Regions from separate parts of the Pseudomonas sp. GL_135 genome, predicted to be linked through region 1. Evidence: riboswitches for the same ligand, from Rfam matches in the RefSeq annotation. Region 1 holds a riboswitch; each other region holds the start of a gene.
The links. Region 1 has a riboswitch for cobalamin ahead of cobW (cobalamin biosynthesis protein CobW). Riboswitches for the same ligand answer to the same signal wherever they lie in the genome.
Positions count from the first base shown of each region.

Region 2: linked by a shared signal. The riboswitch ahead of cobO (cob(I)yrinic acid a,c-diamide adenosyltransferase) and the one ahead of cobW (cobalamin biosynthesis protein CobW) in region 1 are both predicted to bind cobalamin.
Region 3: linked by a shared signal. The riboswitch ahead of AC3ISG_RS13575 (ABC transporter substrate-binding protein) and the one ahead of cobW (cobalamin biosynthesis protein CobW) in region 1 are both predicted to bind cobalamin.

Region 1 covers NZ_CM174408.1:2,369,857-2,380,084, reverse strand. Annotated here, with positions in the region: gene AC3ISG_RS10595 (magnesium chelatase ATPase subunit I) at 1-690, opposite strand, end outside; gene cobN (cobaltochelatase subunit CobN) at 779-4,543, opposite strand; gene cobW (cobalamin biosynthesis protein CobW) at 4,546-5,619, opposite strand; cobalamin riboswitch at 5,748-5,978, opposite strand; cobalamin riboswitch at 6,080-6,312, shown strand; gene AC3ISG_RS10580 (CbtB domain-containing protein) at 6,410-6,619, shown strand; gene AC3ISG_RS10575 (CbtA family protein) at 6,631-7,350, shown strand; gene AC3ISG_RS10570 (cobalamin biosynthesis protein) at 7,347-7,763, shown strand; gene cobM (precorrin-4 C(11)-methyltransferase) at 8,345-9,091, shown strand; gene nfuA (Fe-S biogenesis protein NfuA) at 9,171-9,764, opposite strand; gene AC3ISG_RS10555 (acyltransferase family protein) at 9,870-10,228, opposite strand, start outside.
Region 2 covers NZ_CM174408.1:1,448,593-1,458,820, forward strand. Annotated here, with positions in the region: gene AC3ISG_RS06560 (DUF2066 domain-containing protein) at 1-255, shown strand, start outside; gene AC3ISG_RS06565 (AI-2E family transporter) at 310-1,383, shown strand; gene hda (DnaA regulatory inactivator Hda) at 1,598-2,302, shown strand; gene AC3ISG_RS06575 (NAD-dependent deacylase) at 2,311-3,084, shown strand; gene AC3ISG_RS06580 (C40 family peptidase) at 3,151-3,840, shown strand; gene AC3ISG_RS06585 (C40 family peptidase) at 3,928-4,464, shown strand; cobalamin riboswitch at 4,592-4,817, shown strand; gene cobO (cob(I)yrinic acid a,c-diamide adenosyltransferase) at 4,924-5,535, shown strand; gene AC3ISG_RS06595 (cobyrinic acid a,c-diamide synthase CobB) at 5,532-6,833, shown strand; gene bluB (5,6-dimethylbenzimidazole synthase) at 7,059-7,709, shown strand; gene cbiB (adenosylcobinamide-phosphate synthase CbiB) at 7,706-8,614, shown strand; gene cobD (threonine-phosphate decarboxylase CobD) at 8,607-9,599, shown strand; gene AC3ISG_RS06615 (cobyric acid synthase) at 9,596-10,228, shown strand, end outside.
Region 3 covers NZ_CM174408.1:3,065,565-3,075,792, forward strand. Annotated here, with positions in the region: gene AC3ISG_RS13545 (endonuclease/exonuclease/phosphatase family protein) at 1-92, shown strand, start outside; gene AC3ISG_RS13550 (con-10 family general stress protein) at 222-404, shown strand; gene AC3ISG_RS13555 (hypothetical protein) at 524-688, opposite strand; gene AC3ISG_RS13560 (ATP-dependent Clp protease proteolytic subunit) at 766-1,323, opposite strand; gene AC3ISG_RS13565 (aldo/keto reductase) at 1,750-2,745, shown strand; gene AC3ISG_RS13570 (aspartate/glutamate racemase family protein) at 2,806-3,528, shown strand; cobalamin riboswitch at 3,792-3,985, shown strand; gene AC3ISG_RS13575 (ABC transporter substrate-binding protein) at 4,127-5,128, shown strand; gene AC3ISG_RS13580 (FecCD family ABC transporter permease) at 5,140-6,171, shown strand; gene AC3ISG_RS13585 (ABC transporter ATP-binding protein) at 6,168-6,974, shown strand; gene AC3ISG_RS13590 (glucarate dehydratase family protein) at 7,449-8,723, opposite strand; gene AC3ISG_RS13595 (MFS transporter) at 8,755-10,041, opposite strand.

The DNA of each region.
Region 1 (10,228 bases):
GATCAGGCCCAGACTGACGTCATCCAGCTCGATGCTCGGCAATAGTTCACGGGCGGTTTCACAACGGGCCTTCAATGCCTGCTGTTGCGGGGCCCATTGCGCGCAGAACGCTTCAGGGTCGGCGTCGAAATCCAGCCGGCGGCGAATGATCTGCCCGCGCTGGTGCGGCACTGTCTGCCCGCTCAACGCCACGTTCAGGCCGAAACGGTCGAGCAATTGCGGCCGCAGCTCGCCCTCTTCGGGGTTCATGGTGCCGATCAGCACGAAGCGCGCCGCGTGGCGATGGGAGATGCCGTCGCGCTCCACCAGATTAACGCCGCTGGCGGCCACATCCAGCAGCAGATCGACCAGATGGTCCGGCAGCAGATTAACCTCATCGACGTACAGCACGCCGCCGTCCGCCTTCGCCAGAACCCCAGGGGAGAAAGCCGCGCGGCCCTCGCCCAGTGCCGCGTCAAGGTCCAGCGTGCCGACCAGCCGCTCCTCGGTGGCGCCCAGCGGCAGCGTGACGAACTGACCGCTGGCCAACAGATCCGCCAGCCCTCGGGCCAGGGTCGATTTGGCCATGCCGCGCGGCCCTTCAATCAACACGCCGCCGATTTTCGGGTCGATGGCGGTCAGGCACAAGGCGAGCTTCAGGTCATCGGCACCGACGACGGCGGCCAAGGGAAAATGTGGGGTGTCGGTCATGTTCGATTCTCGTCAAGCGGCAGGGCAGTCACGTTGTTCAAGCCCGTCAGGCGTCTGTGCGCACTGCCGGGCAGGCGCTCATCCATCCTCATGACTCTTCGATGTCCAGCAACAGATTCTCCAGCGCCTCGCGGTACTCGCCCGGCTCCTGCCACAAGCCGCGCTGCTGGGCTTCGAGCATGCGCTCGGTCATGTCCCGCAATGCGTCGGGGTTGTGCTGCTGGATGAAATCGCGGGTCGAGGCGTCCAGCAGATAGGCGTCGGCGAGCAGCGCGTATTGGTGGTCGTCGATCAGTTCGGTGGTGGCGTCGAAGGCGAACAGGAAATCCACCGTCGCCGCCATCTCGAACGCGCCCTTGTAGCCGTGGCGCTTGACCCCTTCGATCCACTTCGGATTGGCCGCCCGCGAGCGCACCACCCGGTTGAGTTCTTCCTTCAGCGTGCGGATTTTCGGCAGATCGGGCTGGCTGTGGTCGCCGTGATAACTGGCGACCTTTTCGCCGGACAGGCTTTCCACCGCCGCCAGCATCCCGCCCTGGAACTGGTAGTAATCGTTGGAATCCAGCAGATCGTGTTCGCGGTTGTCCTGATTCTGCAGCACCGCCTGAACCTGGCTCAGCCGCCTGGCAAAACCGTCACGGGCCGGCGTGCCCTCGTCGCTGCCGCCATAGGCGTAGCCGCCCCAGTTCAAGTAGACCTCGGCGAGGTCGTCGCGGCTTTGCCACAAGCGTCCGTCGATGGCGTTCTGCACCCCCGCGCCATACGCGCCCGGTTTGGCGCCGAAGATGCGCCAGCCGGCCTGCTTCGCCGCTTGATCGGCATCCAGACCGTCGCGCAGCAGTTGCTCACGCTCCTGGCGCACGCGCGCCGCCAGAGGGTTCATGTCGTCGGGCTCGTCCAGCGCGGCGACGGCCTGCACCGCCGCATCGAACAGGCGGATCAGGTTGGCGAACGCGTCGCGGAAAAAACCGGACACCCGCAGGGTCACATCGACCCGAGGCCGATCTAGCAGGCTCAAGGGCAGGATTTCGAAATCATCCACGCGCTGACTGCCCGTCGCCCACACCGGACGCACCCCCATCAACGCCATGGCCTGAGCGATGTCATCGCCGCCTGTGCGCATGGTTGCCGTGCCCCACACCGAAAGACCCAGCTGACGGAGGTAATCACCATGGTCCTGTAAGTGCCTCTCCAGCAACAGATTCGCCGACTGGAAACCAATGCGCCACGCGGTCATGGTCGGCAGGTTTCTCACGTCCACCGAGAAGAAGTTGCGCCCGGTGGGCAACACGTCCAGCCGTCCGCGACTGGGGGCGCCGCTTGGCCCCGCCGGGACGAAACGCCCACTTAGCGCGCTGAGCAGGTTGGACATCTCCGCAGGACCACAGGCGTCGAGGCGCGGGATCACGACTTCATGCAGAGAATCAACAACTTCTGATAAACCTTTGTTTTCAAAGCGATTACTCACCTCGATTCCAGAGGCGATCTGCTCAATCATCTGCGCGGCCAGCAGCTCCAGCCGCTCGCGGGTGTCACCCGTGGTGCGCCACGGTTCAGCGCTGACCTCATGTAATACCTGAGGTTTATCGCCGGTCCACGGCGCGCCGAGGTCACAGTCCAAAGGGTCGAAATCCAGTGCCAGCGCCTGACTCAAAACGCGCAACAGGCTCGCCTGACCGCCGCGACCATCGCCGCGAGGCACGCGCACCATCGCCAGCAGCGTGTCGATGCGCAGCCGTCCAGTGGGCGACTCGCCAAACACGTGCAGGCCATCGCGAATTTGCGATTCCTTGAGGTCACACAGATAGGTGTCCAGGCGCGGCAACCACACGGCGGCATCGGCCTCGCTGCTGGCGTCCCCGTCCATCGCCAGTTCGCGGTCGATATGGGTTTCGCGCACCAACCGTAGAATGTCCTTTTGCAGCTCCCGGGCGCGGCGCGGGTCAAGCAGCTGCGCTTCGTAGTATTCGTCCGCCAGCAGTTCAAGGTCGCGCAGCGGCCCGTAGGTTTCGGCGCGGGTCAGCGGCGGCATCAAGTGGTCGATGATCACCGCCTGGGTACGGCGCTTGGCCTGTGCGCCCTCGCCCGGATCGTTGACGATGAACGGGTAGATATTCGGCATTGGGCCAAGGATCGCGTCGGGCCAGCAGTGCTCGGACAAACCGACCCCTTTGCCTGGCAGCCACTCCAGATTGCCGTGCTTGCCGACGTGGATGACGGCGTGGGCGCCATAGCGTTTGCGCAGCCAGAAGTAGAACGCCAGGTAACCGTGGGGCGGCACCAGATCAGGATCGTGATACACCGCGCTGTGATCGACGTTGTAGCCCCGCGCCGGTTGAATGCCGACGAAGGTCATGCCGAAACGCAGGCCGGCGATCATCATCCGCCCTTCGCGACACATCGGATCTGTCTGCGGCGCGCCCCACCGAGCCATCACGGCGTCGCGATTGGCCTCAGGCAACTCCTGAAACGCCGCCAGGTACTCGTCCATGGCCATGCTCTGATGGCACGGCCGCTGATCGAGGCTGTCCGGGTCATTGGTGACACCGCCAAGCAGGGCATGAATCAGCGCAGTGCCGGTTTCGGGCAAGCCTTCGACCGGGTAGCCCTCGGCCTGCATCGCCTTAAGGATGTTCAGGGCGGCCGCCGGCGTGTCGAGGCCGACGCCATTGCCGATGCGCCCGTCACGGGTCGGGTAGTTGGCGAGAATAAGCGCCACGCGCTTGTCGGCGTTGGCCGTGCGGGCCAGCAGCACCCAGCGCCGGGCCAGTTCGGCGACGAAATCCATGCGCCCCGGCTGGGCGCGGTAGCAGACCACGTCGGACTGGCTGCGCTCGCTGTGCCAGGCCAGGTCCTTGAAGCTGATCGGCCGGCTGATGATGCGACCGTCCAGTTCCGGCAGCGCGATGTGCATCGCCAGGTCGCGGGGGCCCAGCCCTTGGGCGCTTGCCCGCCAGGCGGGTTCATTGTCCTGGGCGCAAATGGCCTGAATGACCGGGATGTCCCGGCGAAACGGTCGTACATCCGGCGCTTCCGGGTTCGATTGAGCAAACCCGGTGGTGTTGAGGATGACCTCGCAGTCCACCTCGTCGAGCCAATCCTGTATCGCGCTCATGCAGCCGGCTTCTTTCAGGCTGGCGACAGCGATCGGTAATGGGTTCAATCCCTGGGCCGACAAGCGCTCGCAGAACACATCGATGAAACCGGTGTTTGCCGCTTGCAAGTGGGAGCGATAAAACAGCACGGCGGCGACCGGCTGATCCGCGCGCCAATCGGCCTGCCAGCGGGCCAAATCGGCGTTGGTGTTCTGCGGATGGTAAATGACGGTGCGCGGCAAGGTTTGCGGCTCGACCCAGGGATAGTCGCCGCCCAGCCAGCGTGTGGCGATGAAGTTGAACAGCGCCAGCGCGTTGTGCTTGCCGCCCTGACGCAGGTAATGCCAGAGCCGATCACGGTCTTCGGCAGACTCCGTGCTCAGGCCGCTCAGCTCGGGGTCCGGGCGATCACAACCCGGCACCAGAATCAGCTTCACCCCCTTTGCCGCCAGTTCCACCAGCCGCTCGACGCCATAACGCCAGTAGCCGATGCCGCCGTGCAGGGAAATCAGGATGACTTTGGCGTGGCGCAGCACCTCGTCGACGTACAAATCCACCGATGCATGATTTTGCACCTGCATCGGATTGGCCAGGCGCAGGCTCGGGTAGTCACCCGGCAGTTGCTGCGCGGTTTCAGCCAGCAGGGCCAGATTCGAGTCGGCGCTGCACAGGATCACCAGCTCGGCGGGGGTCTGGCCCAGGTCAGCGATGCTGTCGTCAGGAACGAAGCCGCCGGGCTGAGTGCGCAGCAGGTGCATGGTTAGCCTTTGATCGCTGAGAGAGCTGCGCGCAATTGCGCTTCGAGGACGCCGGGGTCCAGCTCCTGGCCGATCAGCACCAGGTGGGTTTCCCGGGCTTCGTCAGGCTTCCAGGCGCGGTCGAAATGCTTGTCGAAGCGCGTGCCGACGCCTTGCACCAGCAGGCGCATGGGTTTGCCGGGAATCGCAGCGAAGCCTTTGACGCGCAGGATGCCGTGCTGGACGACGGCCTGGGTCAGCGCGTCAAGCAACAGCGATTCGTCCGCCTGGGGCAGCGTAATGGAGATGGAATCGAAGGCGTCATGGTCGTGATCATCGTGATCGTCGCCTTCGTGGTGATCGTGATGGGTCTTGCGGCCATCAATGTGCAGCTCGGATTCGGCGCCGAGCCCCAGCAACACGCTGATCGGCAGCTGCCCCCGGTTCGCTTCGACGATTTTTACCGCTGGCGGCAATTCTTCGGCGACTTCTGCGCGCACGGCGGCCAGCGCATCGGCGTCGAGCATGTCGGCCTTGTTCAGCACGACCAGATCGGCGCTGGCCAGTTGGTCGGCGAACAGCTCGTGCAGCGGGGATTCGTGGTCAAGGTTCGGGTCGAGCTTGCGCTGGGCGTCGACTTGATCCGGAAACGCGGCGAAGGTGCCAGCGAGCACGGCCGGGCTGTCGACCACGGTGATCACCGCGTCGACGGTGCAGGCGTTGCGAATTTCCGGCCACTGAAAGGCTTGCACCAGCGGCTTCGGCAGGGCCAGGCCCGAGGTTTCGATGAGGATGTGATCGAGGTCGCCGCGGCGGGCGACCAGTTCCTGCATCACCGGGAAGAACTCTTCCTGAACGGTGCAGCACAGGCAGCCGTTGGCCAGTTCGTAAACGCGACCGACGGCCTCTTCTTCGGTACAGCCGATGGTGCACTGCTTGAGGATGTCGCCGTCGATGCCCAGCTCGCCGAATTCATTGACGATGACGGCGATGCGTCGTCCTTCGGCGTTGTCGAGCATGTGCCGCAGCAAGGTGGTTTTGCCCGAGCCGAGAAAGCCGGTGACGATGGTGACGGGAAGTTTGGCCAGTGTTTTCATCGGTTGCCCTCAGGCGTGCGGCGGGGCAACGAGGACGAAAACAGCGCAGGGCCGGCCGAAGCAGGCGCGCGGTTCGATTCGCCACCGGATCACCCCGCCCGGTTGTAGTGGAATTCCTCGGCCGCTTGCAGGCGGTCCGATTCGAGGCAGGTCTCCTGGCTCACGGCGTCCGGTTGCTGACAGGCATCGTCAGGCGACTGGCATTCATCGCGCCTTCCCGCTCGCGCAGTGGCTGTGCAATGAAACTGTCCGCTTACAGTTGCGGGGGCAGCTGCGGCTTGAAACCGCATTCCCTTCTTAGCGCCGGTGGCCTTGATACATGAAAAGGCGGCCGGCGAACCTCAAGTGCGCAAGGCTACGCAGTGACCGCAGGCCGGTCAATCGCGCCGTTGCAGTGATTGCCGCGCCGATTGACGCACCGAATGACCCTAAGATTGACGACTCGAACCGTGCGTGGTCTTCTACACACCTTGTTACGGGTGCCCTTCACAGGGTGAAACGGGAAACCGGTGCGTGCAGACCTTCGGGTGTGCATCAGTCCGGTGCTGCCCCCGCAACGGTAAGCGAGTGAAGAGTCAGATCCACTGTGTCGGCATCGATATGGGAAGGCGATTCTTGAAGGCACGATGGCTGTAACGGCTGATGCATGTGCCCCTCGCGAGCCCGGAGACCGGCCCGACAACACACCATAACAACCCGCGGTGGGCGGGCGCTGTTGAGCACTGCCGGCATTCGCCTGCGGTGTCTTTGCGCCTTTCCGTCCGCTGAAACCACTTCAGAGGGAAGCGCCATGTCCATCAGCACACCCCGCCAGACGTCCGGCACCGCCAGCAACACCACAACGGCCGTGACTGCCACGCAAAGCCAGCGCCTTGTTGCCGCCGTCAGCGCGATGTTTCTCGGTGCATTTCTGGTGTACTTCGCCGGTTTCTCCCACATCGATGCGGTGCACAACGCGGCACACGACACCCGTCACAGCTCCGCCTTCCCTTGCCATTGAGACCTGCCGCCATGTTCAAGCGAATTGCGCAAACGGCCGGGTTCACCGGACTGCTCGCCGCCCTGTTGTTGACACTGCTGCAGAGCTTCTCGGTCGCGCCGTTGATCCTGCAGGCGGAGACCTACGAAAAGGCTCCGGCTACCGAGATGCACGAGCACGCCGACGGTGCGATGGCCGGCCACGTTCATGACGCCGAAGCCTGGGAGCCTGAAGACGGCTGGCAGCGCGTGCTGTCCACCACGGGTGGCAATCTGGTAGTCGCGGTCGGTTTCGCGCTGATGCTGGCGGCCTTGTACACCTTGCGTACGCCGACGAGTGCTCGCGAAGGCGTGCTGTGGGGATTGGCCGGTTATGCCGTGTTTGTGCTGGCGCCCACTCTTGGTCTGCCGCCCGAACTGCCCGGTACCGTCGCGGCGGACCTGACCCAACGGCAGATCTGGTGGGTGGGCACTGCTGCCTCCACGGCTGCAGGGTTGGCGTTGATGGTGTTTGCCCGGCACTGGCTGTTGAAGGTTGTGGGCGCAATGATTCTGGTGGTGCCGCATATCGTCGGCGCCCCTCAGCCGGCGGTGCATTCGGCACTCGCCCCGGAAGCCCTTGAAGCGCAATTCAAGATTGCGTCGCTGCTGACCAATGCGGTTTTCTGGATTGCCCTGGGCTGGATCAGCGCCTGGCTGTTTCGTCGTAGTGGCATGCCCGCGACGCAAGCCGGTTTGAACCCTGCTCTGTGAACGAGTTGCGCGATCGACCGCTGTGGGTGGTCGGTCTGGGCTGCCAGCGCGGCTGTTCGGCGCTGGAGCTTCGGCAGTTGATGGAGGATGGTCTGCGCGAATGTCAGCTTCAGCTAAAGGACGTTGCCGCCCTCGCCTCCATTGACGGCAAGTCGGCTGAGGCGGGATTGCTGGAACTGGGCCATGGCTTGGGGCTGACGATTGGGTTCTTCAGTGCGGATGATCTAGCGGCTTACGAGGCACAGCTGAGCCATCGCTCGGACATCGCCTTTGAACGCACCGGCTGCTACGGCGTGGCAGAAAGCGCGGCGCTGGCGATGGCGACGCGGTTGACCGGCTCGCCCGCGACCCTGGCCATACCCCGCCGAAAGAGCCCCCATGCGACGTTTGCGCTGGCAACCGCAATCTTGTAGGACCGGCCAACCCTTGTAGGACCGGCTCAAACTGTAGGACCGGCTTTAGCCGGGAAAGCGCCAGGCGTCACACTGCAAATTTGGGGGCGTACATGCAGACCCCTTCCCGGCTAAAGCCGGTCCCACTAAAGCAGACCGCGTGCATTCATTGAGATATGACACGGTCTTGTAGGACCGGCTTTAGCCGGGAAGGCGTCAGTGGTCACACCGCAGATTTTGATGGTGTGCCCGAGGGCCCCTTCCCGGCTAAAGCCAGTCCCACTAAAGCAGACCGCGTGCATTCATTGAGATATGACACGATCTTGTAGGACCGGCTTTAGCCGGGAAAGCGTCAGTGGTCACACCGCAGATTTTGATGGTGTGCCCGAGGGCCCCTTCCCGGCTAAAGCCAGTCCCACAGAGGCGATTCGCGTACGGCTGCTGAAATATGAACGCGGACTGTTGTTGGGACCGGCTTTAGCCGGGAAAGCGCCAGGCGTCACACTGCAAATTTGGGGGGGGGCATGCGGGCCTCTTCCCGGCTAAAGCCGGTCCCACAACAGCAAACCGCGTGCTCAAATGAATTCCAATCAGGACACCCCATGACTGTTTTTTTCATCGGCGCAGGCCCCGGCGATCCGGACCTGATCACTGTCAAAGGCCAGCGGCTGATTCGCTCCTGCCCGGTGATCATTTACGCCGGTTCCCTGGTGCCTGAAGCAGTGCTGGAAGGTCATCAGGCGGTTCAGGTCGCCAATAGCGCTTCGTTGCACCTTGAGCAGATCATCGATCTGATGAAATCCGCTCATGCGCAAGGCCAGGATGTGGCGCGTGTTCACTCGGGCGATCCGAGCCTGTATGGCGCCATCGGCGAGCAGATCCGCTGCCTGCGCGAGCTGCAGATCCCCTTCGAAATCATTCCCGGCGTCACTGCCACCGCAGCGTGCTCTGCATTGCTTGGCACGGAGCTGACGCTGCCGGACATTTCCCAGAGCGTGATCCTGACCCGCTACGCCGACAAAACCGACATGCCAGAAGGCGAAGCCCTCGGTGATCTGGCGCAGCATCAGGCGACCATGGCGATTCACTTGGGGGTGAGTAACCTCGGCAAGATCGTCGCCGAGCTGACCCCACACTATGGCGCCGATTGCCCGATTGCCGTGGTGCATCGCGCCAGCTGGCCGGATCAGGACTGGGTCACCGGCACGCTGGCGGACATCGAGGAAAAGGTGCGGATCAAGGGATTCCGCCGCACCGCGCTGATTCTGGTAGGCAGAGTGTTGGGCAACGACCTGTTCAGCGAATCATCGCTGTATCGCGCGGGCCACGCCCATGTGTTCAGGCCCTAGCGTGCGCCTCAAGACGTTGGCGAGCGCCCACAAAAAAGCCCCGAACCAGTCGGGGCTTTGCTTGCCACGCCATCACTTCTCAGTAATACGCGTTTTCTTTCTGAGTGTGGTCGGTCACGTCACGCACACCGGTCAGCTCGGGGATGCGCTCCAGCAGGGTGCGCTCGATGCCTTCCTTGAGCGTCACATCCGCTTGACCGCAACCCTGACAACCGCCGCCGAACTGCAGAATGGCGACATTGGCCGCATCCTCTTCCACCACCTCGATCAAGGTCACCTGACCGCCATGGCTGGCGAGCCCTGGGTTGATCTCGGTCTGCAGGTAGTAATTGATGCGTTCGTTGATTGGGCTGTCGGCGTTAACCATCGGCACCTTGGCATTCGGGGCCTTGATGGTCAGCTGTCCGCCCATGCGGTCGGTGGCGTAATCGACCACGGCATCGTCCAGAAACGCTTCGCTGAATGCGTCGATCCAGGCGGTGAAGCTTTTCAGGCCAATGGCCGTGTCTTCGGGTTTCTCTTCGCCTGGCTTGCAATAGGCAATGCAGGTTTCAGCGTATTGGGTGCCAGGCTGGGTAATAAACACGCGGATGCCGATGCCGGGCGTGTTCTGCTTTTCCAGCAGATCAGCCAGGAAATCGTGGGCGGCATCGGTAATCGTAATAGCGGTCATGAAAATTCCTCGCAGACGTGGGGTGCAGTTTACGCCAATCAACTGCGCCTGACAAAGCCCTAGTAAATTAGTCGGGTAAGCGACCCATCGACTGCCCGACGCCTGTCACGACAGCGCCGCCTCCTTGCTCGCCCTCCTCTGGTCCAGCCAGCCTTTCATGCGCCGGTACAGCCCCTTCTCGATCCACTCATAACTGAGCCACGCCCCGAGCGCGATGACTGGCACGCAGACGGCGAAGACCAGATAGGGGTTAACGCCGTAACGCTCGCTCACCAGCCATCCCGCATAGAGCACCAGCACGTGGAGCAGGTACACCGAGTACGAACAGTCGCCCATGGTTTTCAGCAGGCGGTAATTTCGTAGATAGGGTTCGAGGGAGATGCACGCGACGACGATGACCGCGCTCGGCAGGCCCCAATTGATGATGCGGGGCGCCGGTTGCAGGTGGTCGATGGTGAACAGCG
Region 2 (10,228 bases), 920 kb from region 1:
TATGCGCAGCTGTTGCGCCTGCTCGAACCGTTCGGTGGCCGCCTGAAATCAGCCGACGGTGATCGCGTCGCTTTCGACGTCAGCGGCAGCCCCGATCAGTTGCGGTCCCAGCTGTCGCTGGCGAAGTTGCAGGAAGTGCCAGCCGGTGAAATCGCCAGCGCGCCGGTCACCGCCGCGCCCGTTGCTGCGGACGGCACGCCGGCAGCACCGCAGCCGCCCGCTGTTTCTGATAGCGCATTGCACTTCCGTTGGTGAACAGGTTCATAACGACGTTGCGTAAAGCACATCATCTTGGGGAAAGAGGCAGTAATGACTGATACGCGTCGTTGGTTCTGGCTGGGCGGGGTTGTCCTGGTCTGTTTGTTCGTCTGGCTGCTGCATTCGATTCTGACGCCGTTTCTCGTGGCCTTGCTGCTGGCGTACATGGGCGATCCGCTGGCAGACCGGCTGGAAAAACTGAAAATGTCCCGCACCATGAGTGTGGTGACGGTGTTCCTGTTGTTCACCCTGATTTTCATGGGGCTGCTGTTGGTGCTGGTGCCGATGCTGGCCAAGCAGCTTTATCGCCTGTACGAACTGGCACCGCAGATCCTCGATTGGCTGCAGCACACCGCCATGCCGTGGACACAGGCCAAGCTGGGTCTGGCAGAGGGGTTCTGGAAGTTCGACAAGGTCAAGGCGGCGATCTCGGAGCACATGGGCCAGACCGGCGACATCGTCGGCATCGTCTTGTCCCAGGCCACGACCTCGACCCTGGCGCTGATCGGCTGGCTGACCAACCTGGTGCTGATCCCGGTGGTCTGCTTCTACTTGCTGCGTGACTGGGACGTGATGACCGCCAAGGTCCGCAGCCTGTTGCCGCGTCACCGCGAGAAGAAGATCGTCGCCCTTGCGGACGAGTGCCATGAGGTCTTGGGTGCGTTCATTCGTGGTCAGTTGCTGGTGATGGTCGCGCTGGGCGTGATCTACGCCGCCGGGCTGATGCTGGTCGGGCTGGAGCTGGGGCTGTTGATCGGTGTCATCGCCGGCCTGGCGGCCATCGTGCCGTACATGGGGTTCGTGATCGGCATCGGCTCGGCGATTCTGGCGGGCTTCTTCCAGTTCGGCGGCGACCTGTACCCGATGCTGGGCATCGTGGCGGTGTTCATGGTCGGTCAGGCGCTCGAAGGCATGGTGCTGACGCCATTGCTGGTAGGCGACCGCATTGGCTTGCACCCGGTCGCGGTGATCTTCGCCATCCTGGCGGGCGGCGAGCTTTTCGGCTTCACCGGCATCCTGCTGGCGCTGCCGGTGGCAGCGGTGATCATGGTGTTGGTGCGCCACGTTCATGACCTGTACAAGGATTCTGACATCTACGGCGGTCTCGACGACCCGGATCTCTGATTCCCTGAATCAGGATTCCTGAGGGCGCGCGGTGTCCGCCGCGCGCCCTATCCTCCACGGGATTTTCCCGTAATCCCCCGTCATACCAGTGACCTACGCAAGCCTTTGATTTTGCTGGCGGTCTGCCGCATTGTGCGGCCAGCCCTGCGGGTATAGACTTTGCGCACTTTTCACAGAGGCCATTTGGCGGTTCGTCTCGAACCGTTCAGCCAGCATGAAACCAGTTCAGCTGCCCCTGAGTGTGCGTCTGCGTGATGACGCCACCTTCATCAATTACTATCCAGGCGCCAATGCCGCTGCACTCGGCTATGTCGAGCGGCTGTGCGAAGCCGAGGCTGGCTGGACAGAAAGTCTCATCTATCTGTGGGGCAAGAACGGGGTAGGGCGCACCCATCTGTTGCAGGCCGCCTGCCTGCGATTCGAACAATTGGGCGAGCCGGCCGTTTACCTGCCGATGGCCGAGTTGCTCGATCAAGGCATCGGCCTGTTCGATCATCTTGAGCAGTACGAACTGGTGTGCCTCGATGACCTGCAAGCGGTGGTCGGCAAACCTGAGTGGGAAGAAGCGTTGTTCCATCTGTTCAACCGCCTGCGCGACAGCGGCCGACGCTTGCTTATCGCCGCTTCATGCTCGCCCAGGGAGCTGCCGGTCAAGCTGGCCGACCTGAAATCACGGCTGACCATGGCGCTGGTGTTCCAGATGCGCCTGTTGTCCGACGAGGAAAAACTCCGCGCCCTGCAGTTACGCGCCTCGCGCCGCGGGCTGCACCTGACCGATGAGGTGGGGCATTTCATCCTCACCCGCGGTAAACGCAGTATGAGCGCGCTGTTCGACCTGCTTGAGCAACTCGATCAGGCCTCGCTCCAGGCCCAGCGCAAGCTGACCATTCCTTTCCTCAAAGAAACCCTCGGTTGGTAAGCGCGTCCGTGGTCGATCCGGCCTTGGTGCTGCAAACCGCCGCGGCCCTGCGCCATGCCACACGCATCCTGATCATCACTGGTGCCGGCCTCTCGGCGGATTCGGGTTTGCCGACCTATCGCGGTGTCGGTGGCTTGTACAACGGCGAGACTGATGATGGCCTGCCCATCGAAATGGCCTTGTCCGGCCCGATGCTGCGTCGTGATCCCGCGCTGTGCTGGAAGTACATCGCACAATTGGGCAGCGCTTGCCTGGGCGGACGTCCCAATGCGGCGCACTACGCCATCGCGGAATTGCAGCGGCGCAAGCCGGAGTGCTGGGTGTTAACGCAAAACGTCGACGGCTATCATCGCGCGGCGGGCAGTCCGCCAGAGCGGCTGATCGAAATTCATGGCCAGCTGGCGCCGCTCTACTGTCAATCTTGTGGCGCCGAGGATCCGCAGTTGAGCGAACATCTCGACCGGCCATTGCCACCGCTGTGCCCCAGCTGTACTGGCGTTCTGCGGCCATCGGTGGTGTTGTTTGGGGAGATGTTGCCGGAGTTGGCACTGAACGTGCTTGAGAGGGAGATGGCAAAAGGCTTTGACGCTGTGCTCAGCATCGGAACCACCGCCAGCTTTCCGTACATTCATGAGCCAATGCTGCGCGCTCGGGTGATGGGAGGCTTTACTGCCGAGATAAACCCTTCGCCAACCGATCATTCCGCGCATATGGATGCGTTTCTGAGGTGTAGAGCCTTAGAAGTGATGGAAGACATCGTAAGTCACATTTGTTTCGATTGAATTTGCAAATGGGTACGATAGAGGGCATAGTCTCGGCTTCTTTACACTTCAGCCACGGTCGTGCACATGCTAAACCGCTTCGCACCCCTCGTGCCTCTCGCACTCGTAACGCTGTTGTTCGGCTGCGCGGCCCAGATGCCGACGTCGCAACAACAGTCGCAAAGCCCCCAGTTCCGGGACTCTGCCACGGCTCAATCCGCTACCAAGCGCGCCGACTACGCCTCTTCCGTGCTGGATGACGAAGTCGCCACCGAAGACGAGCTCGCTCAGTTTGCCGACAACAAGCCGTACCGCTTGCCCGTTCTGGCTGACAGCATCCTCGAACGCGGCAAATCCTTGATAGGCACTCGCTATCGCTTTGGCGGCACGTCGACCACCTCCGGTTTCGACTGCAGCGGTTTCATCGGTTATCTCTTCCGTGAAGAGGCGGGCATGAGCCTGCCGCGGTCTTCCCGCGAAATGATCAACATCGATGCCCCCCTCATCAAACGCAATGACCTCAAGCCGGGCGACCTGCTGTTCTTCAGCACCGCCGGTCGCGGTCGTGTCAGCCATGCGGGCATCTACCTGGGCGATGACCAGTTCATCCACTCCAGCAGCCGCCGCAGCGGTGGCGTCCGTGTCGACAGCCTCGACGATGCCTACTGGGCCAAGACCTTCATCGAAGCCAAACGCGCACTGGCCATGGCACCCTCATCGGTACCTGAAACCACCACCGCGATGACTTCGACTACCATCAAGCGCCAACACCGTTAATTCCGGGCGCGCAAAGGGTTCGACCCTCTTGCGCGCAACCCCGGCTCTCGGCAAAGTAAGCTGCACCCCGCACAGGTTGTCGTGTTTATGTCGTTAACGGTTCGCCTGATGGTTGCCTCTCTGGCTGTGCTGCTGGCCGCGTGTTCCAGCACGCCACCGCCCGCTCCGCGCAAGGTCGTCTACCGGCCTGTGGTTTCCGCTCCTCCCCAGTTTTCTTCACCGCTCGCCGACGACGTCTTGTTGCGCGCGATCGGCCTCGTTGGCACGCCGTATCGCTGGGGCGGCAACACGCCTGATTCGGGATTCGATTGCAGTGGCCTGATCGGCTACGTCTACCACGATGCGGCGGGCATCACCTTGCCGCGATCGACGCGGGAGATGATCACCCTGCGTGGCCCCGACATCGACCGCAGCCAGTTGCAGACGGGTGATCTGGTGTTCTTCGCCACTGGCGGCGGCTCCCACGTCAGCCACGCCGGCATCTACGTCGGGGAAGGGCGATTCGTTCACGCACCAGCCACCGGCGGCACCGTCAAACTCGACAGCCTCGACAAGCCGTATTGGCAAAAGGCCTGGCTGAATGCCAAGCGCGTTATCCAGCCATCGAACCTCGCCAGGCAATAGTCGCTTCTGAGTCAATGTGTCCATGGGCTGTTGCTGCATGAACACCTGTGCCTTTCAGGGTGAAATCCCGTAAACCTGTGGGCGCTCTGCCCACGGTTCGATTGACGCTCCCCAGTCAACCCTCTAACCTTCGCGCCATGTTTCAGGTGCCCGGGACCTCGTTGGTCCACAGGGTGAAACAGGGAAGCCGGTGCGATTGCTCGTGCGATCAATTCCGGCGCTGCCTCCGCAACGGTAAATGAGTCTGGGCCACGCACGATGCCACTGTGTTCGCTGAACATGGGAAGGCGCCTGGCCTGCCACGCTTGTGGCAACTCATGAGTCCGGAGACCGGCCTGATCCATCGAACAGCATCACGGAGGGCGATGCTCTGCTGCAGGCCGGCCTTGTCCGGTGCCTGCTGACAGTCTTTGCCCGAGCCCTCCGTCTGCCACACCTGCCCTCAAGCGGAGAGCTGAGATGAGCGAATCCCCCGAACGTGACGAACGCCACCTGGCGCGCATGCTGCGCAAAAAGGCGGTGATGGACGAGCGCATTTCCAGCGCGCCGAATGAATGCGGATTGCTGTTGGTGCTGACCGGCAACGGCAAAGGCAAGAGCAGTTCGGCGTTCGGCATGCTCGCCCGCGCCATGGGCCACGGCATGCAGTGCGGCGTCGTGCAGTTCATCAAGGGCCGCCACAGCACCGGCGAAGAGCTGTTCTTCCGCCGCTTCCCTGAACAAGTGCGTTACCACGTGATGGGCGAGGGCTTCACCTGGGAAACCCAGGACCGCCAGCGTGACATCGCCGCCGCCGAAGCCGCCTGGGCCGTGACCCGGGAGATGCTCAAGAACGCCTCCATCGGTATGGTCGTGCTCGATGAGCTGAACATCGCCCTCAAGCACGGCTATCTGGACCTGGAGCAGGTGCTGATCGACCTGCAGGCACGCCCGCCAATGCAGCACGTGATCGTCACCGGTCGCGGGGCTAAGCAGGAGTTGATAGATCTTTCAGACACCGTGTCGGAAATCGGCGTGGTCAAGCATGCCTTTCAGTCCGGCATCAAGGCCCAGAAAGGCATTGAACTGTGAGTGAGCGTCAACCCCGGCACTGCCCGGCAGTATTGATCGCCGCGCCTGCGTCCGGTCAGGGCAAAACCACCGTCACTGCCGCACTCGCCCGTTTGCACCGCAATCAGGGGCGCAAGGTGCGCGTGTTCAAATGCGGGCCGGACTTTCTCGACCCGATGATTCTCGAGCGCGCCAGCGGCCATCCGGTGTACCAACTGGACATGTGGATGATCGGCGAGGACGAAAGCCGGCGCCTGTTATGGGAAGCCGCTGCCGATGCCGACCTGATCCTCATCGAAGGCGTCATGGGCTTATTCGACGGCACGCCCTCCAGCGCCGACCTGGCGCGGCGCTTCGGCGTGCCGGTGCTGGGCGTGATTGACGGCACGGCCATGGCCCAGACCTTCGGCGCCCTGGCGCTGGGACTGGCGCGCTATCAGCCGGATCTGCCGTTCGCCGGCGTGCTGGCCAATCGGGTCGGTACGGTGCGCCATGCGCAGTTGCTGGAAGGCAGTCTGACCGAAGGCCTGCGCTGGTATGGCGCGCTGTCGCGCGAGACCGGCATTGAGCTGCCGAGCAGGCATCTCGGCCTGGTTCAGGCGAGCGAACTGAACGACCTGGACATGCGCCTCGACGCTGCCGCCACCGCGCTGGCCAGCACCTGCGACGCCACCTTGCCGCCGGCCGTGACTTTTACTGCACCCGAGTTCGTGCCGGCTGAACCGCTGTTGGCCGGCGTGAAAATCGCCATCGCCCATGACGAGGCGTTCGCGTTTTTCTACGGCGCCAGCCTGGACCTGCTTCGGGAGATGGGCGCAGAACTGTCCTTCTTCTCGCCGATTCGCGACCGCGACTTACCCGACGCCGACAGCCTGTATCTGCCGGGCGGTTACCCGGAACTGCATCACACGGCGCTGGCGGAAAATCACAGCATGCTCGCCGCCATTCGTGCGCACCACGCCGCCGGCAAACCCTTGCTCGCCGAATGCGGCGGCATGTTGTACCTGCTCGATGCCCTGACCGATGTCGACGGCCAGCGCGCCGAAGGGGTGGGCTTGCTCAAGGGCGAAGCCGTGATGCAAAAGCGTCTGGCAGCCCTGGCCCTGCAATCGGTCGAACTGCCGGAAGGCACCCTGCGTGGTCACACCTATCACCACTCCCTGACCAGCACCGAACTGACCCCCATCGCCCGCGGCCTCAGCCCCAATGGCGGGCGCGGCGCCGAAGCGGTGTACCGCGAAGGGCGCATGACCGCGTCGTACGTGCACTTCTACTTCCCCTCCAATCCCCAGGCGATGGCGGCGCTGTTTTTGCCATGAGCCTGGCCAATGCAATCGCCGCATTCAGTGGGAGCTGGCTCGCCACTAACGCGCCGCGCCGTCGAGCAGCAAACTCGCTCCTTGTGGGAGTGAGCTTGCTCACGAAGACGGTATTTCAGGCGTTGAAGATGTATCAGGTGCTCGGCCCCTTCGCGAGCAAGCTCGCTCCCACAAGGGCTGTGTTGCCGGTGACTGCTGCGTTTCAACCGCGGGACAGGCGACTCCATGACTGAACACACCTTCACCGACCCCGAACGCGCCGCCGTTTACCGTGCCATTGCCGAGCGCCGCGACATGCGCCACTTCTGCGGCGGCACGGTCGCGCCCGAGTTGCTGGCCCGCCTGCTCGAAGCCGCGCACCACGCGCCGAGCGTCGGATTGATGCAGCCGTGGCGCTTCCTGCGGATCACCGACCCGGCATTGCGTGGGCAGATTCAGGCGCAGGTGGAGGAGGAGCGTATTCGCACTGCCGAAGCCCTCGGCGAGCGCTCTGACGATTTCATGAAGCTCAAGGTCGAGGGCATCAGCGACTGCGCCGAGGTATTGGTCGCCGCGCTGATGGACGACCGCGACAAACACATCTTCGGCCGTCGCACCTTGCCGGAAATGGACATGGCGTCGCTGTCGTGCGCGATCCAGAACCTCTGGCTGGCGGCGCGTGCCGAAGGCCTCGGGATGGGCTGGGTATCGCTGTTCGATCCCCTGGCCCTGGCCGATCTGCTGAAGATGCCAACCGGTTCAAAACCCCTGGCGATTCTGTGCCTGGGCCCGGTCAAGGAATTCTACCCGGCGCCGATGCTGGTGCTGGAGGGCTGGGCGCAGCCGCGCGCGCTGCAGGAACTGGTCTACGAGAATACATGGGGAGTGATTGCATGAGCGTGGCGTTATTGAGCGTCGCCGGGGTCGCGCTGGACGCGTTGCTCGGCGAGCCAAAACGGAACCACCCGCTGGTGGCGTTCGGCCGCTTTGCCGAGCGCATCGAACAGCCCCTGAATGCCGCCGGCCGAGGCTGGCGCAGCCATGGCGTGACCGCATGGTTCATCGCCGTGATTCCCCTGACCCTGATCGCCACGTTGCTCAGTTGGCTGCCGCTGATTGGCTGGCTGGTGGAAGTCCTGGCGCTTTATTGCGCGTTGGGTTTGCGCAGTCTGGGTGAGCACGTCGAGCCGGTTGCCCAGGCGCTGCGCAGCGATGATCTGGACGAAGCACGCCGACGGGTTGGCTATCTGGTCAGTCGCCAGACGTCCGAACTGGACAGCACCGAAGTGGCACGCGCGGCCACGGAATCGGTGCTGGAAAACGGCAGCGACGCGGTGTTCGCGGCAATCTTCTGGTTCGTCGTGCTGGGGGCGCCGGGCGTGGTGCTCTACCGCCTGAGCAACACCCTCGACGCTATGTGGGGCTATCGCAACGAGCGCTTCGAACGCTTCGGCTGGGCGGCGGCGAAAATCGACGACCTGCTCAACTACATTCCGGCCCGCCTGGTGGCGTTGACCTACGCGCTGCTGGGCAACACCCGATTGGCCCTGCGCTGCTGGCGCACCCAGGCACCGAAGTGGGACAGCCCCAACGCAGGCCCGGTGATGGCCGCTGGCGCCGGTGCGCTGGGCGTCGAGCTGGGTGGCCCGGCGATTTATCACGGCGAGCTGCATGAGCGCGCGACCCTGGGCGAAGGCGTGCCGGCGGACGCCGACTCCATCGATCGCGGCTGGCAACTGGTGCAGCGCGGCGTGTGGCTGTGGTTGCTGATCTTGTGTCTGGGGACAGAATTCTATGCTTGAACATGGCGGCCGATTGCGTGGTGCAGTCCTGAAATATGGCATTGAAGAAGCGAACTGGCTCGACCTGTCCAGCGGGATTTCGCCGTGGTCGTGGCCGATTCCGGCGATTCCTGAGGCGGCTTGGGCGCGCCTGCCGGAAACCGATGACGGTCTGGAAGCCGCCGCCCGCCGCTATTACGGCGCCACGGACGTGCTGCCGGTGGCCGGTTCCCAAGCAGCGATTCAAGCATTGCCGCGTCTGCGTCAGGCGGGCAAGGTCGGCGTGCTGTCGCCGTGCTACGCCGAGCACGCCGAGGCCTGGCGCAACACCGGCTTTCTGGTGCGCGAGGTACTGGAGCACGAGGTGGAGCGGTTCATCGACACCCTTGATGTGCTCGTCGTGGTCAACCCGAACAACCCTACCGGCCTGAGCCTGCCGCCCGAACGCCTGCTGGAATGGCACGCCCGTCTGGCCCAGCGCGGCGCCTGGCTGGTGGTGGACGAAGCGTTCATGGACAACACGCCGGAGTTGAGCCTGGCGGCGTACACCCAGCGCGCGGGCCTGATCGTGTTGCGCTCGTTCGGCAAGTTCTTCGGGCTGGCCGGTGTGCGCCTGGGCTTTGTGCTGGCGGAGCCGCGGTTTCTGAAAGTCATGGCGCGGCAGATCGGCCCCTGGTCGGTCAGCGGACCCACGCGGATCATCGGTCAGGCCTGTCTCAACGACGTGGCCGGCCATCAACGCCAGCGCCAGCGCACCGAGCAAGCCAGCCAGCGTCTGGTCGACGTGCTCAATCGCCACGGCTTCGCGCCCAAGGGCGGCTGCGCGCTGTTCCAGTGGCTGATCACGCCGCTGGCGGAAGAACTTTACGAATTCTGTGCGCAGCGGGGCGTCCTTCTGCGGATCTTTACTCACAACAGCAGCCTGCGCTTCGGCCTGCCCCGCGAGGAAGCCGACTGGCATCGTCTGGAACAGACGCTCAGCGAATTTTCCCGGGAGCGCTTATGACCCTCGGCAAAACCCTGATGGTGCAGGGCACCACCTCCGACGCCGGCAAAAGCACGCTGGTAACGGCGCTGTGCCGCTGGCTGACCCGTCAGGGCGTGCGCACCGTGCCGTTCAAGCCGCAGAACATGGCGCTGAACAGCGCAGTGACTGCCGACGGCGGGGAGATCGGTCGCGCCCAGGCCGTGCAAGCTCAGGCTTGTGGCCTCGAGCCCCACACCGACATGAACCCGGTGCTGCTCAAACCCAACAGCGACACCGGCGCCCAAGTGATCATTCACGGTCGCGCCGTGACCACCATGAACGCCGTCGCCTACCACGACTACAAAGCGATCGCGATGCAGGCCGTACTCGCCTCCCACCGCCGTCTCAGCGAAGGCTGGCCGGTGGTCGTGGTCGAAGGCGCCGGGTCGCCAGCCGAGATCAACCTGCGTGCCGGCGACATCGCCAATATGGGCTTTGCCGAAGCGGTGGATTGCCCGGTGCTGCTGGTGGCGGACATCAATCGCGGCGGGGTATTTGCCCATCTGGTCGGCACGCTGGAATTGCTTTCGCCCAGCGAACAGGCGCGGGTCAAAGGCTTCATCATCAATCGTTTTCGCGGTGACATCGCCCTGTTGCAGCCGGGCCTC
Region 3 (10,228 bases), 700 kb from region 1:
ACGCCACCAGCCACCATCCGAAAATTCTCGGCACGCGCCCGTGGACGCATTTGTCCGACCACCTGCCGCTGGCGGTGGAAGTGCATATGTAGCAACGGCCGTTCATCACCGCCGCCGTTGGTCTGCAAGCGGACCATTGGGTTAAACCATTGCGTGAACGACCCATCACATTTAAGGCGAGGCACAGGCTTCGCCTTATCAATAACAAGAGGTCTGCGATCATGGCTAACACCGGAAAGTCGAACCCTGGCAATTTTGCGAACGATAAAGAAAAAGCGTCCGAAGCCGGCAAGAAAGGCGGACAGGCTTCAGGCAGTGGCAATGCCGGAAGCGATATGAAGAGAGAATTGGGTGCAGGCGCGAGCGGCACTGGCAAGAAAGGCGGCTCAGGCGGCAAGTCGTAGTGGCGTGCAGGTGAGTCAAGTGAGCGAGGGCCTGGGCTCTCGCTCTTTTGTTTGATCAGCGGTTAAACAAACGACGTGCGCCTCATGGCAGGCGCACATTGCCAGCGATACCCTCCCCCTCATTTATCCGGATTGATCAGCGGCACCGTTGCGTCCCGATCAAACTGGGAACCCGGGTCTTCATTGCCCGGATCCAGGTCGGCGTCGAATCCTGTTTCTTCGTCACCCGGCTGAGGGGCGGGGCGCGGCGCGACGGGTGCAGCATCAGGCGTATGGGATTGCATGGCTGTTACCTCTCGTTTCAATGGGGCCAACACTAGAATCAGAGGGCTCAACAACGACCCGGTTCAATGGATCGAGCTTAGCTGGCGCTGACGGTCCAGTGCACGGCGTCCTCGGCAAACTGAAGTTGCTCGACACGGTGGGCAATGCCGCAGGCCAGCGAATCTTCGGCACGGATCACCTTCTCCTCCGCCGACAGGCAGCGCCCGATGTCCAGCGGGTGCACGGCGCTCACGGTCTCGCTTTCGTAGATATTCACGTAGCGCTGCAGGTCGTTGTCCAGGCTGCGCAGGTATTCGCGCATGCGTGAGTGATCCACCGAGCTCTGATTGAAGTACCAGCTCATGGGATGGATCAGAAAACGCGAGTGAGGGCAGACGATCCGCTCTTGAGCCGCCAGGTAGATGACGATGCCCATGGATTCAATGTTGCCGCTGTTCAGTGCGCGGATCGGCACTTTCAGGGACTTCAGGAAGTTGTACAGGGTGAATCCCAGCGCGGTGCTGCCGCCAGCGGTCGACAGATTCAGCAGCAACCCGGTCGCGCCCTTGCCGAGGGCTTCGAGGCAGCGATCACGAAAATGCTCGGTGCTCGCCTGATCGACCCCGCAGTGGAAATGAATAATGTGCTCGCTCATCGGCGGCCTCGCTGTGCAGTCACCCTGAAAGCTGGCGCCGCTGAAGATGGAGGGTGGATATTCGGGCCTCTTCCCGGCTGAAGCCGGTCCTACCAAGGACCCTGGCGCCTTCGTAGGACCGGCTTCAGCCGGGAAGGCGTCGGACGCCACTCCGCAAAGACAGGCTATGGGCAACCCTCAAATCTGTGGCCTCGACGTATCTATCTGAAATGTTGAAATTCGCACGCGTAGCTAAATTTGCATGGGCTGAGGATAGCCGCTCGCCGGGCATGTGAAAGTCCACCGCCGCGCATTCCGAAGAACCCCTGGGGCAATCAACAGTCAGTAAAGAAGCTTCGCCGGTTTCATCGCGCTGCTTTGCCCAGGCGAGCGCAGCGCCATGCAGCCTGGACATCCAGACCCGCCCCACCGCACAGGACACCCCTCATGAGTTTGCACGACAAGATCATCGGCCGCCTCGGCTTCGGCTCCGCGCCGCTGGGCAACATGTTCCGCACCATCGACGAAGAGGAAGCGGCGGCCACCGTTCAATCCGCCTGGGACCAGGGCATTCGCTACTTCGACACCGCACCGATCTACGGCGCCGGGCTGTCCGAACAGCGTCTGGGCAAGGCCCTCGCCGGCGTCCCCCGCGACGCGTACACCCTGAGCACCAAAGTCGGTCGGCTGATTTCCGACGAGATCGACACCGAGACCCGCAGCGGTCCGTTCGCTGAAGGCCTGAAAAACAAGATCGTCACTGATTACTCCGCCGATGCCACGCTGCGTTCCATTGAAGCGAGCCTGAAACGCTTGAACACCGATCGGCTGGACATCGTGTTTGTTCACGACGTCGCCCAGGACGCCCACGGCGATGCCTGGATCGAGCATTTCAACATCGCTCGCACCGGCGCTTTCCGTGCCCTCACCCGACTGCGCGAAGAAGGCGTGATCAAGGCCTGGGGCCTTGGCGTCAACCGCGTCGAGCCGTGCGAACTGACCCTGGACCTGGAAGAGGCCCAGCCCGACGGCTTCCTGCTCGCCGGTCGTTATTCGCTGCTCGACCATGACCAGCCGCTGCAACGGCTGTTCGACAAGGCCCGCCAGCACAACGCCGAGTTCGTGGTCGGCGGGCCTTACAGCTCCGGCGTGTTGGTGGGCGGCAAGCATTTCGAGTATCAGGAAGCATCGCCGGCAATGCTCGACAAGGTGGCGCACATTCAGGAGATCGCCCGGCAGTATCAGGTCGACATCAAGTCGGCGGCGCTGCAGTTCGTCCTCGCCAACCCGCTGGTGGCAGCGGTGATTCCAGGTGCCAGCCGGCCCTCGCGGATCATCGAAGACGTCACCGCGCTCAACGCACAGGTGCCGGATGGTTTCTGGCAGGCCATGCGCGATCAGGGCTTCATTGCCCTGCAGGCGCCCGTGCCGATGAAAGACTGATATCGTGGGCAACGACGCCGGGCCAGACGCCCGGCCTTGTTTTCTGCGCGAGATCTGTCCATGCGAATTCTGATCGTCAACGTCAACACCACCGCATCCATGACCGAGACCATTGCCGAACAGGCCCGCAGCGTGGCCTCCCCCGGTACCGAAATCATCGGCCTGACCCCGCGCTTCGGCGCCGAGTCAGTGGAAGGCAATTTCGAAAGTTACCTGGCGGCCATTGCGGTGATGGATCGGGTCATGTCCTACGAAGGGGCTTATGACGCGGTGATTCAAGCCGGCTACGGCGAGCACGGCCGCGAGGGCTTGCAGGAACTGCTCGACGTGCCGGTGGTGGACATTACCGAAGCCGCGGCCAGCCTGGCGATGCTGCTGGGGCATAAATACGCCGTGGTCACGACGCTGGACCGAACCGTGCCACTGATCGAAGACCGTTTGAAGCTGGCCGGCGTGTACGAGCGTTGCGCGTCGGTGCGGGCCAGCGGCATGAGCGTGCTGGAACTGGAAGAATCGCCCGAGCGTGCGGTCGAAGCCATCGTTGAGCAGGCCATCGAAGCGGTGATCCGCGACAAGGCCGAAGTGATCTGCCTGGGCTGCGGCGGCATGGCCGGGCTGGATCAACTCATCCGCGACCGTGCCGGCGTGCCGGTGGTGGATGGCGTCACCGCAGCGGTGGCGCTGGCCGAATCGCTGGTGCGTCTGGGGTTGAAGACCTCGAAAGTGCGGACCTACTCGACGCCACGGCCGAAGAAGATCGTGGGTTGGCCGTTCAAGTTTTAAACGCCCAGTGTCCGACCCACGCCAGATTGAATGGCAAACACATACCCTGTGGGAGTGAGCTTGCTCACGAAGGCTGCATTCCAGCCGCTGAAGATTTAGCGGATGTACTGTCCTCTTCGTGAGCAAGGTGGAACGCCACCCCGGTCACTCCCACAGGTTTGCATCTCCCAAAAGTTTTGCGTCGGTCCAGCTGCTGCCCGGTGTCGAAGGTCGCTCGGTCCAACGATGCACCGCCGCCGCATTCGCCTCTCCCCGCCGAATCGTTTAGTATCCCCGCCGCCGGTTTCCACTCGGAATTAATAGGGAATCCCCAAGCGCGCTGCGCGCTGAAACGGAACTGTCCCCGCAACTGTAGGCGCTGAGCCCTGCTTCCTGTTTGCCACTGGGTCACCCCGGGAAGGCCGAAGCATGGCGATGATGCGCCAGTCAGGAGACCTGCCGGCCAGCATATTCATTCACCGGCGGGGTGTCCGGGGAAGGACTCCCGTTCGCGCGTCGCTCGCGCACGCTGTGCTCGCCCTCATCTTAGGGCGCCCGTCGGGTGGACTTTCCAGCGCCTGCTTCGCCAAGCACTCAGGCTTTCTGGAGATCGCTGTTCATGCCGCTGCGCCGCCTCGCCGCCCTGCTCGTCACGCTGACCTTGCCCACCGCCGGTTTTGCGGCGTCGACCGCCTACCCTTTGACCGTGGACAATTGCGGCGAACCGCTGACCTTCACCCACGCCCCGCAGAAAACCGTGACCATTGGCCAGGCCGCCACCGAGATGCTCTACGCCCTCGGCCTGGGCCCGAACGTCATCGGCACTTCGCTGTGGTTCAATCCCGTGCTGCCCCAGTACCAAACCCTCAACGACGGCATCGAGCGCCTGGCCGACAACGCGCCGAGTTTTGAATCAGTGATCGGCAAACGCCCGGATTTCGTGCCGGTGCAGTTTGAGTGGATGGTCGGGCCCCAGGGCGCCGTCGGCACCCGCGAGCAGTTTCGCGATCTGGGCATCCCGACCTACATCCTGCCGTCCGATTGCGAGGGCAAGAACAACCGGGTGGGCGCCGACGGCACGCGCCTCGAAGCCTTCCGCATCGACACCCTGTACAAAAGCCTGCGACAGCTGGCGCAGATCTTCGATGTGCAGGACCGTGGCGAGCACTTGATCACGGGTTACCAAACCCGGCTGGCCCAGGCGGTGACGCAGGCGAAAGCCCATGCCAATCCACCCCTCTCGGCGGTGTTCTGGTTTTCCAGCCCGGACATCAACGTCGACCCTTACGTGGCCGGGCGCAAGGGCATTCCCAATTTCATGCTCGACACCCTCGGCATGCGCAACGTCATCGACTCCGACGAGGAATGGCCGACCGTGGGCTGGGAAACCATCGCCAAGGCCAACCCGACCGTGCTGGTCATCGCGCGCATGGACCGTCGCCGCTTCCCGGCCGACGATCACGAGAAGAAGCTGGCGTTTCTCCGCTCTGACCCGGTCACCCGCAATATGGATGCGGTGAAAAACAATCGCATCGTGATCATGGACGCCAGCGCCATGGAGTCCAGCGTGCGACTGTTTGACGGCATCGAGCAACTGGCTCAGGCCACTCAAGCGCAATGACGTCATTCAGCATGCCCCGGTCGAGCATCGTCCGAATCTTCGGCCACGGTGCCTGGGCCGCCGCGTTGCTGGCGTTGGCGGTGCTGGCGGGCGTGGCGATTGGCGAGACATCAATCAGCCTGCCGGTGATCGTTCAGGTGCTGGCGAACAAGCTGTGGGCCGCAGGCTATCCCCTCGACCCGATCGACGAGGGCATCGTCTGGAACTACCGCCTGACCCGGGCCATCGTTGCCGCCACCTGCGGCGCAGGGCTGGCGGTGTCGGGCGTGGTCCTGCAATCGTTGCTGCGCAACCCGCTGGCCGATCCCTACTTGCTGGGTATTTCTGCGGGCGCGTCGACCGGCGCAGTGTTGGTGGCGATCATCGGCATCGGCGCCGGTACGATTTCTCTCTCGACCGGAGCGTTTGCCGGCGCGATCGCCGCGTTCGCGCTGGTCGCCCTGCTCGCCCGCTCCTCGCGGGGCCAGACCGCTGCCGGCCAGATCATCCTGGCGGGCATTGCCGGGTCGCAGCTGTTCAACGCCCTGACGTCCTTCCTGATCACCAAGTCGGCCAATGCCGAGCAGGCCCGCGGGATCATGTTCTGGTTGCTGGGCAATCTCAGCGGCGTGCGCTGGTCGTCGGTGGCGCTGTCGGTGCCGGTCGTGGTGCTCGGTTTGCTGGTGTGCCTGTGGCATCGGCGCGCGCTGGATGCCTTCACGTTTGGCAGCGATTCGGCGGCTTCGCTGGGCATTCCGGTGCGCCGCGTCCAGGCGGTGCTGATCCTCACCGCCGCGCTGATGACGGCGGTGATGGTGTCGATCGTCGGTTCCATCGGCTTCGTCGGTCTGGTGATTCCCCATGCGGTGAGGCTGATCGCCGGCGTACGCCATGGGCGGCTGCTGCCCCTGAGCGCGTTGATCGGCGCGCTGTTCATGATCGCCGCCGATGTGCTGTCGCGCACGCTGATCAAGGGTCAGGTGTTGCCGATCGGGGTGATCACTGCGCTGGTGGGCGCGCCGGTGTTTGCCATGATTCTGGTCCGCGGGAATCGTCCTCGATGAACGCCCGTCAGGAGGTGCCCGGGCCCATGCTCGAAGGCAGTGACCTGAGTTATTCGGTCAAGGGCGCGCCACTGCTCAGTGGCGTGAGCCTGGCGATTCGGCCGGGGGAGAATCTGGGGATCGTCGGGCCCAATGGCTCAGGCAAGTCGACGCTGTTGAAGTTGCTGGCAGGGATTCAGACGCCGTCTCAGGGCGAAGTTCGCCTGGGCGGGAAGCGCTTGTCGGCGCTGAGCCGGCGGGACATTGCGCGGCAGGTGGCGGTGGTGGAGCAGCATGCCCAGACCGGTGATTCGATCAGTCTGTTGCAGGCGGTTGAGCTGGGGCGTACGCCGTGGCTGTCGGCGCTGGCGCCGTGGGGCGAGATGGATGACGGGATTGTGGCGAAGGCCATTGCGGATGTGAGTTTGCAGCCTCTGGTGCATCGGTCGTGGCATACGTTGTCGGGTGGGGAGCAGCAGCGCGGGCATATTGCGCGGGCTTTGGCGCAGCGGCCGCAGGTGCTGTTGCTGGATGAGCCGACGAATCATCTGGATATCCAGCAGCAGTTGTCGATTTTGCAGTTGGTGCAGGATTTGCCGGTGACGACGGTGGTGGCGTTGCATGATTTGAATCAGGCGTTGGGCTGTGATCGTCTGGCGGTGATGGATGGCGGGCGGTTGGTGGCGCTGGGTTCGCCGTTTGAGGTGTTGTCGCCAGAGCTGTTGGGGGACGTTTTTGGGGTGCGGGGGCATTGGTTGGTTGATCCGTTTGACGGGGCTCGTCTGTTGAGGCTGAGGGCGCCAGGATCAACGGCGTCGGCCTAACGGCCTCGTTTTCGCCTTCGGCGAGTTACTTGGAAAAGCACCCCAAGTAACCAAGGGTGCTTGCTCTCGGTTTGGCCCGACTCCGTCGGGTTCCCTCACTCCGACGACGCTCCGTGGGCCCGCGCCGAACGGACATCCATGTCCTGACGGCGCTCTCGCCGCATCCATGCGGCTCGGCCCACTCCGCGTCGTCTACGATCGGCCTGCACCAAAGTCGCGATTGGCGGTGTCTGGACCTTCTGCGCATGAAGATCAACAGCAGATCAAGAGCAGATCAAGAGCAGATCAAGAGCTTCCCGACTGAAGCCGGTCCCACTGACTGCACGCGTTGCTTTTTAGTGGGACCGGCTTTAGCCGGGAAGAGGCCAGTTCAGGCGCTCGAGGATCTCCGGCCTGAACCGTATTGGTGGGAGCGAGCTTGTTCGCGAATGCGGTATATCAAACACCCCCGGTCATGCAGCCCCACCCCCAACCTCAATACCGCGGCTTCACCGCCTTCCACTCCGGTTTGTATTTCTGCATCTGCCGGACATCGTCCCGCTGGCGAATGCCGCACGTCAGGAATTGGTCATTGAGTTTGCCCAGCTGGTCGTAGTCCAGTTCAAGCCCCAGCCCCGGTTCGCGGGTGAGGTGGACGCAGCCGTCGACGATGGGGAGTTTGCCGCCTTTGATGACTTCTTCGTCCGGTTCTTGCCACGGGTAGTGGGTGTCGCAGGCGAAGTCGAGATTGGGGACGGCGGCGGCGACGTGGGTCATGGCCATGAGGCTGATGCCCAGGTGGGAGTTGGAGTGCATGGAGACGCCGAGGCCGAAGGTGTCGCACATTTTTGCCAGCGCCTGGGTGTCGCGCAGGCCGCCCCAGTAATGGTGGTCGGCGAGGACGATTTGCACGCTGTTCAGCGCGACGCTGCGGCGGAATTCGTCGAAGTCGGTGACGACCATGTTGGTGGCCAGCGGCAGGCCGGTGCGTTTGTGCAGTTCGGCCATGCCTTCCAGCCCGGGGGTCGGGTCTTCGTAGTATTGCAGGTCGTCGCCGAGCAGTTCGGCCATGCGGATCGCAGTTTCCAGCGACCAGTTGCCGTTCGGGTCGATGCGCAGCGGGTAGCCCGGGAATGCCTTTTTCAACGCCTTGATGCACGCCACTTCGTGCTCCGGGTCCAGCGCGCCAGCCTTCAGTTTGATGCTCTTGAAGCCGTAGGCTTCGATCATGCGCCGCGCCTGGGCGACGATCTGTTCTTCGCTCAGCGCTTCTCCCCAGCTGTCCGGCGCGTAGGGCGAGTCGGCGTGCTGGGCGTATTTGAAGAACAGGTACGCACTGAACGGCACGCGGTCGCGAACGGCACCGCCGAGCAAATCAACCAGCGGCAGGTTCATCGAGCGCGCCTGCACATCCAGGAACGCGACTTCGAACGCCGAATAGGCATTGCTCACCGCCTTGCTGGCGTGGGAGCCCGGCGCCAATTCGGCCCCGGCGACAGACGCAGGCTTGCTGGCCGCCACGGTCGCTTTGACCACCGCGCGCAGGTGGTTGAGGTTGAATGGGTCCATGCCGATCAACTGGCTCTGCAACTGCTGCTGGATCGCCAGCGCAGGCGCATCGCCGTAACTTTCGCCCAGGCCGAGGTAGCCGTTGTCGGTTTCCACTTCAATGATCGAGCGCAGGGCAAAGGGCTCGTGGATGCCGCTGGCGTTGAGCAACGGCGGATCGCGGAAGGCAATCGGGGTGACGGTGACGCGTGTGATTTTCAAATGACTTCTCCCGGTCAATCAGGGTGTGAGCTTAGGGTTTCAGGCTTGGATTTGAGCTGAGCGAGGTCGCTGTACGAAGGGTTGCAGCGTCTTCAGGCTTGGGGCGGTGCGGGTCGCCTTTGGGCGTGGTGCGGGCGAAGAAGATCACCACGGCCGCCACCAGCGAGGTCAGCGCCAGGCCGTACATGCCGCCTTGAATGGAGCCGGTTTTCTGCTCCAGAAAACCGAACGCCGTGGGCGCCACGAAGCCGCCGAGGTTGCCGATGGAATTGATCAGCGCGATGACAGCCGCGGCGATGCGCGCGTCCAGATACCCCTGGGGAATCGGCCAGAACAGCGCCGAAGCTGCCTTGAAACCGATGGCGGCAAAACAGATGGCGACGAAGGCAAAGATCGGCCCGCCGACGGTGGACATGAACATCCCGCACGCGGCAATCACCAGGGTGACCGCAACCCACGCCTGTTGATGCTTGAAGCGAGCGGCCAGCGCGGCGAAGCCGTACATGGCGATGATCGAGATGATCCACGGGATCGAGTTGAACAGGCCGACTTCGAAATCGATGAGGCTGCCCATCTTCTTGATCATGCTCGGCAGCCAGAACGTCGCGCCGTAGATGGTCAGGGCCACGGAAAAGTAGATGAAGCAAAAGAGCATGATCTGTCGGTCGGCGAGCAGCTTGAAGATGGACGGTTTGATCACCTGAGCCGCTTCACGGGCGCGTTGTTCCGCGTCGATCGCGCTGATCAGTGCGCCCTTCTCTTCTTCGCTCAGCCATTTGGCTTCGCGGGGATGGGACTGCAGCCAGAACCAGACGAATCCGCACAGGGCGATGGAAGCAAAGCCTTCGATGATGAACATCCACTGCCAGCCGTGCAGGTTCAGGCCGCTGACGCCGAGCAAGGCGCCGGACACCGGTCCGGAGATCACCGACGCAATGGCCGAGCCGCTGAGAAAAATCGCCATGGCCTTGCCGCGTTCGCTGGAGGGCAGCCACTGGGTAAAGTAATAAATGATGCCGGGGAAGAACCCCGCTTCCGCCGCGCCCAGGATGAAGCGCAGCACATAGAAGCTGGTTTCACCGCGCACGAAGGCCATCGCCATCGCCGCAGCGCCCCAGGTGAACATGATGCGCGTCAGCCAGGCGCGAGCGCCGAAGCGTTGCAGGAGCATGTTCGACGGGACTTCGAACAGCGCGTAGCCGACGAAAAACAACCCGGCACCGAGACCGTACGCCGCAGCGCCGATGCCCAGGTCGGTTTCCATGTGGCTGCGGACGAAGCCGATGTTGACCCGGTCGATGTAGTTGACGATGAACATGATGACGAACAACGGCAACACATGACGCTTCACCTTCGCGGCCGCGCGGGCCAGTACGGTGGGATCGGCGCCGCCGATGGGTTCACTCTGGGGAACTGTGCGGTTCAAGGTGCGACTCCCGGTCTTTGTGATTTTTTTTGGGATGGGAAATGCAGGTGATGAACCGATCATGGACCGGCGCATTGTT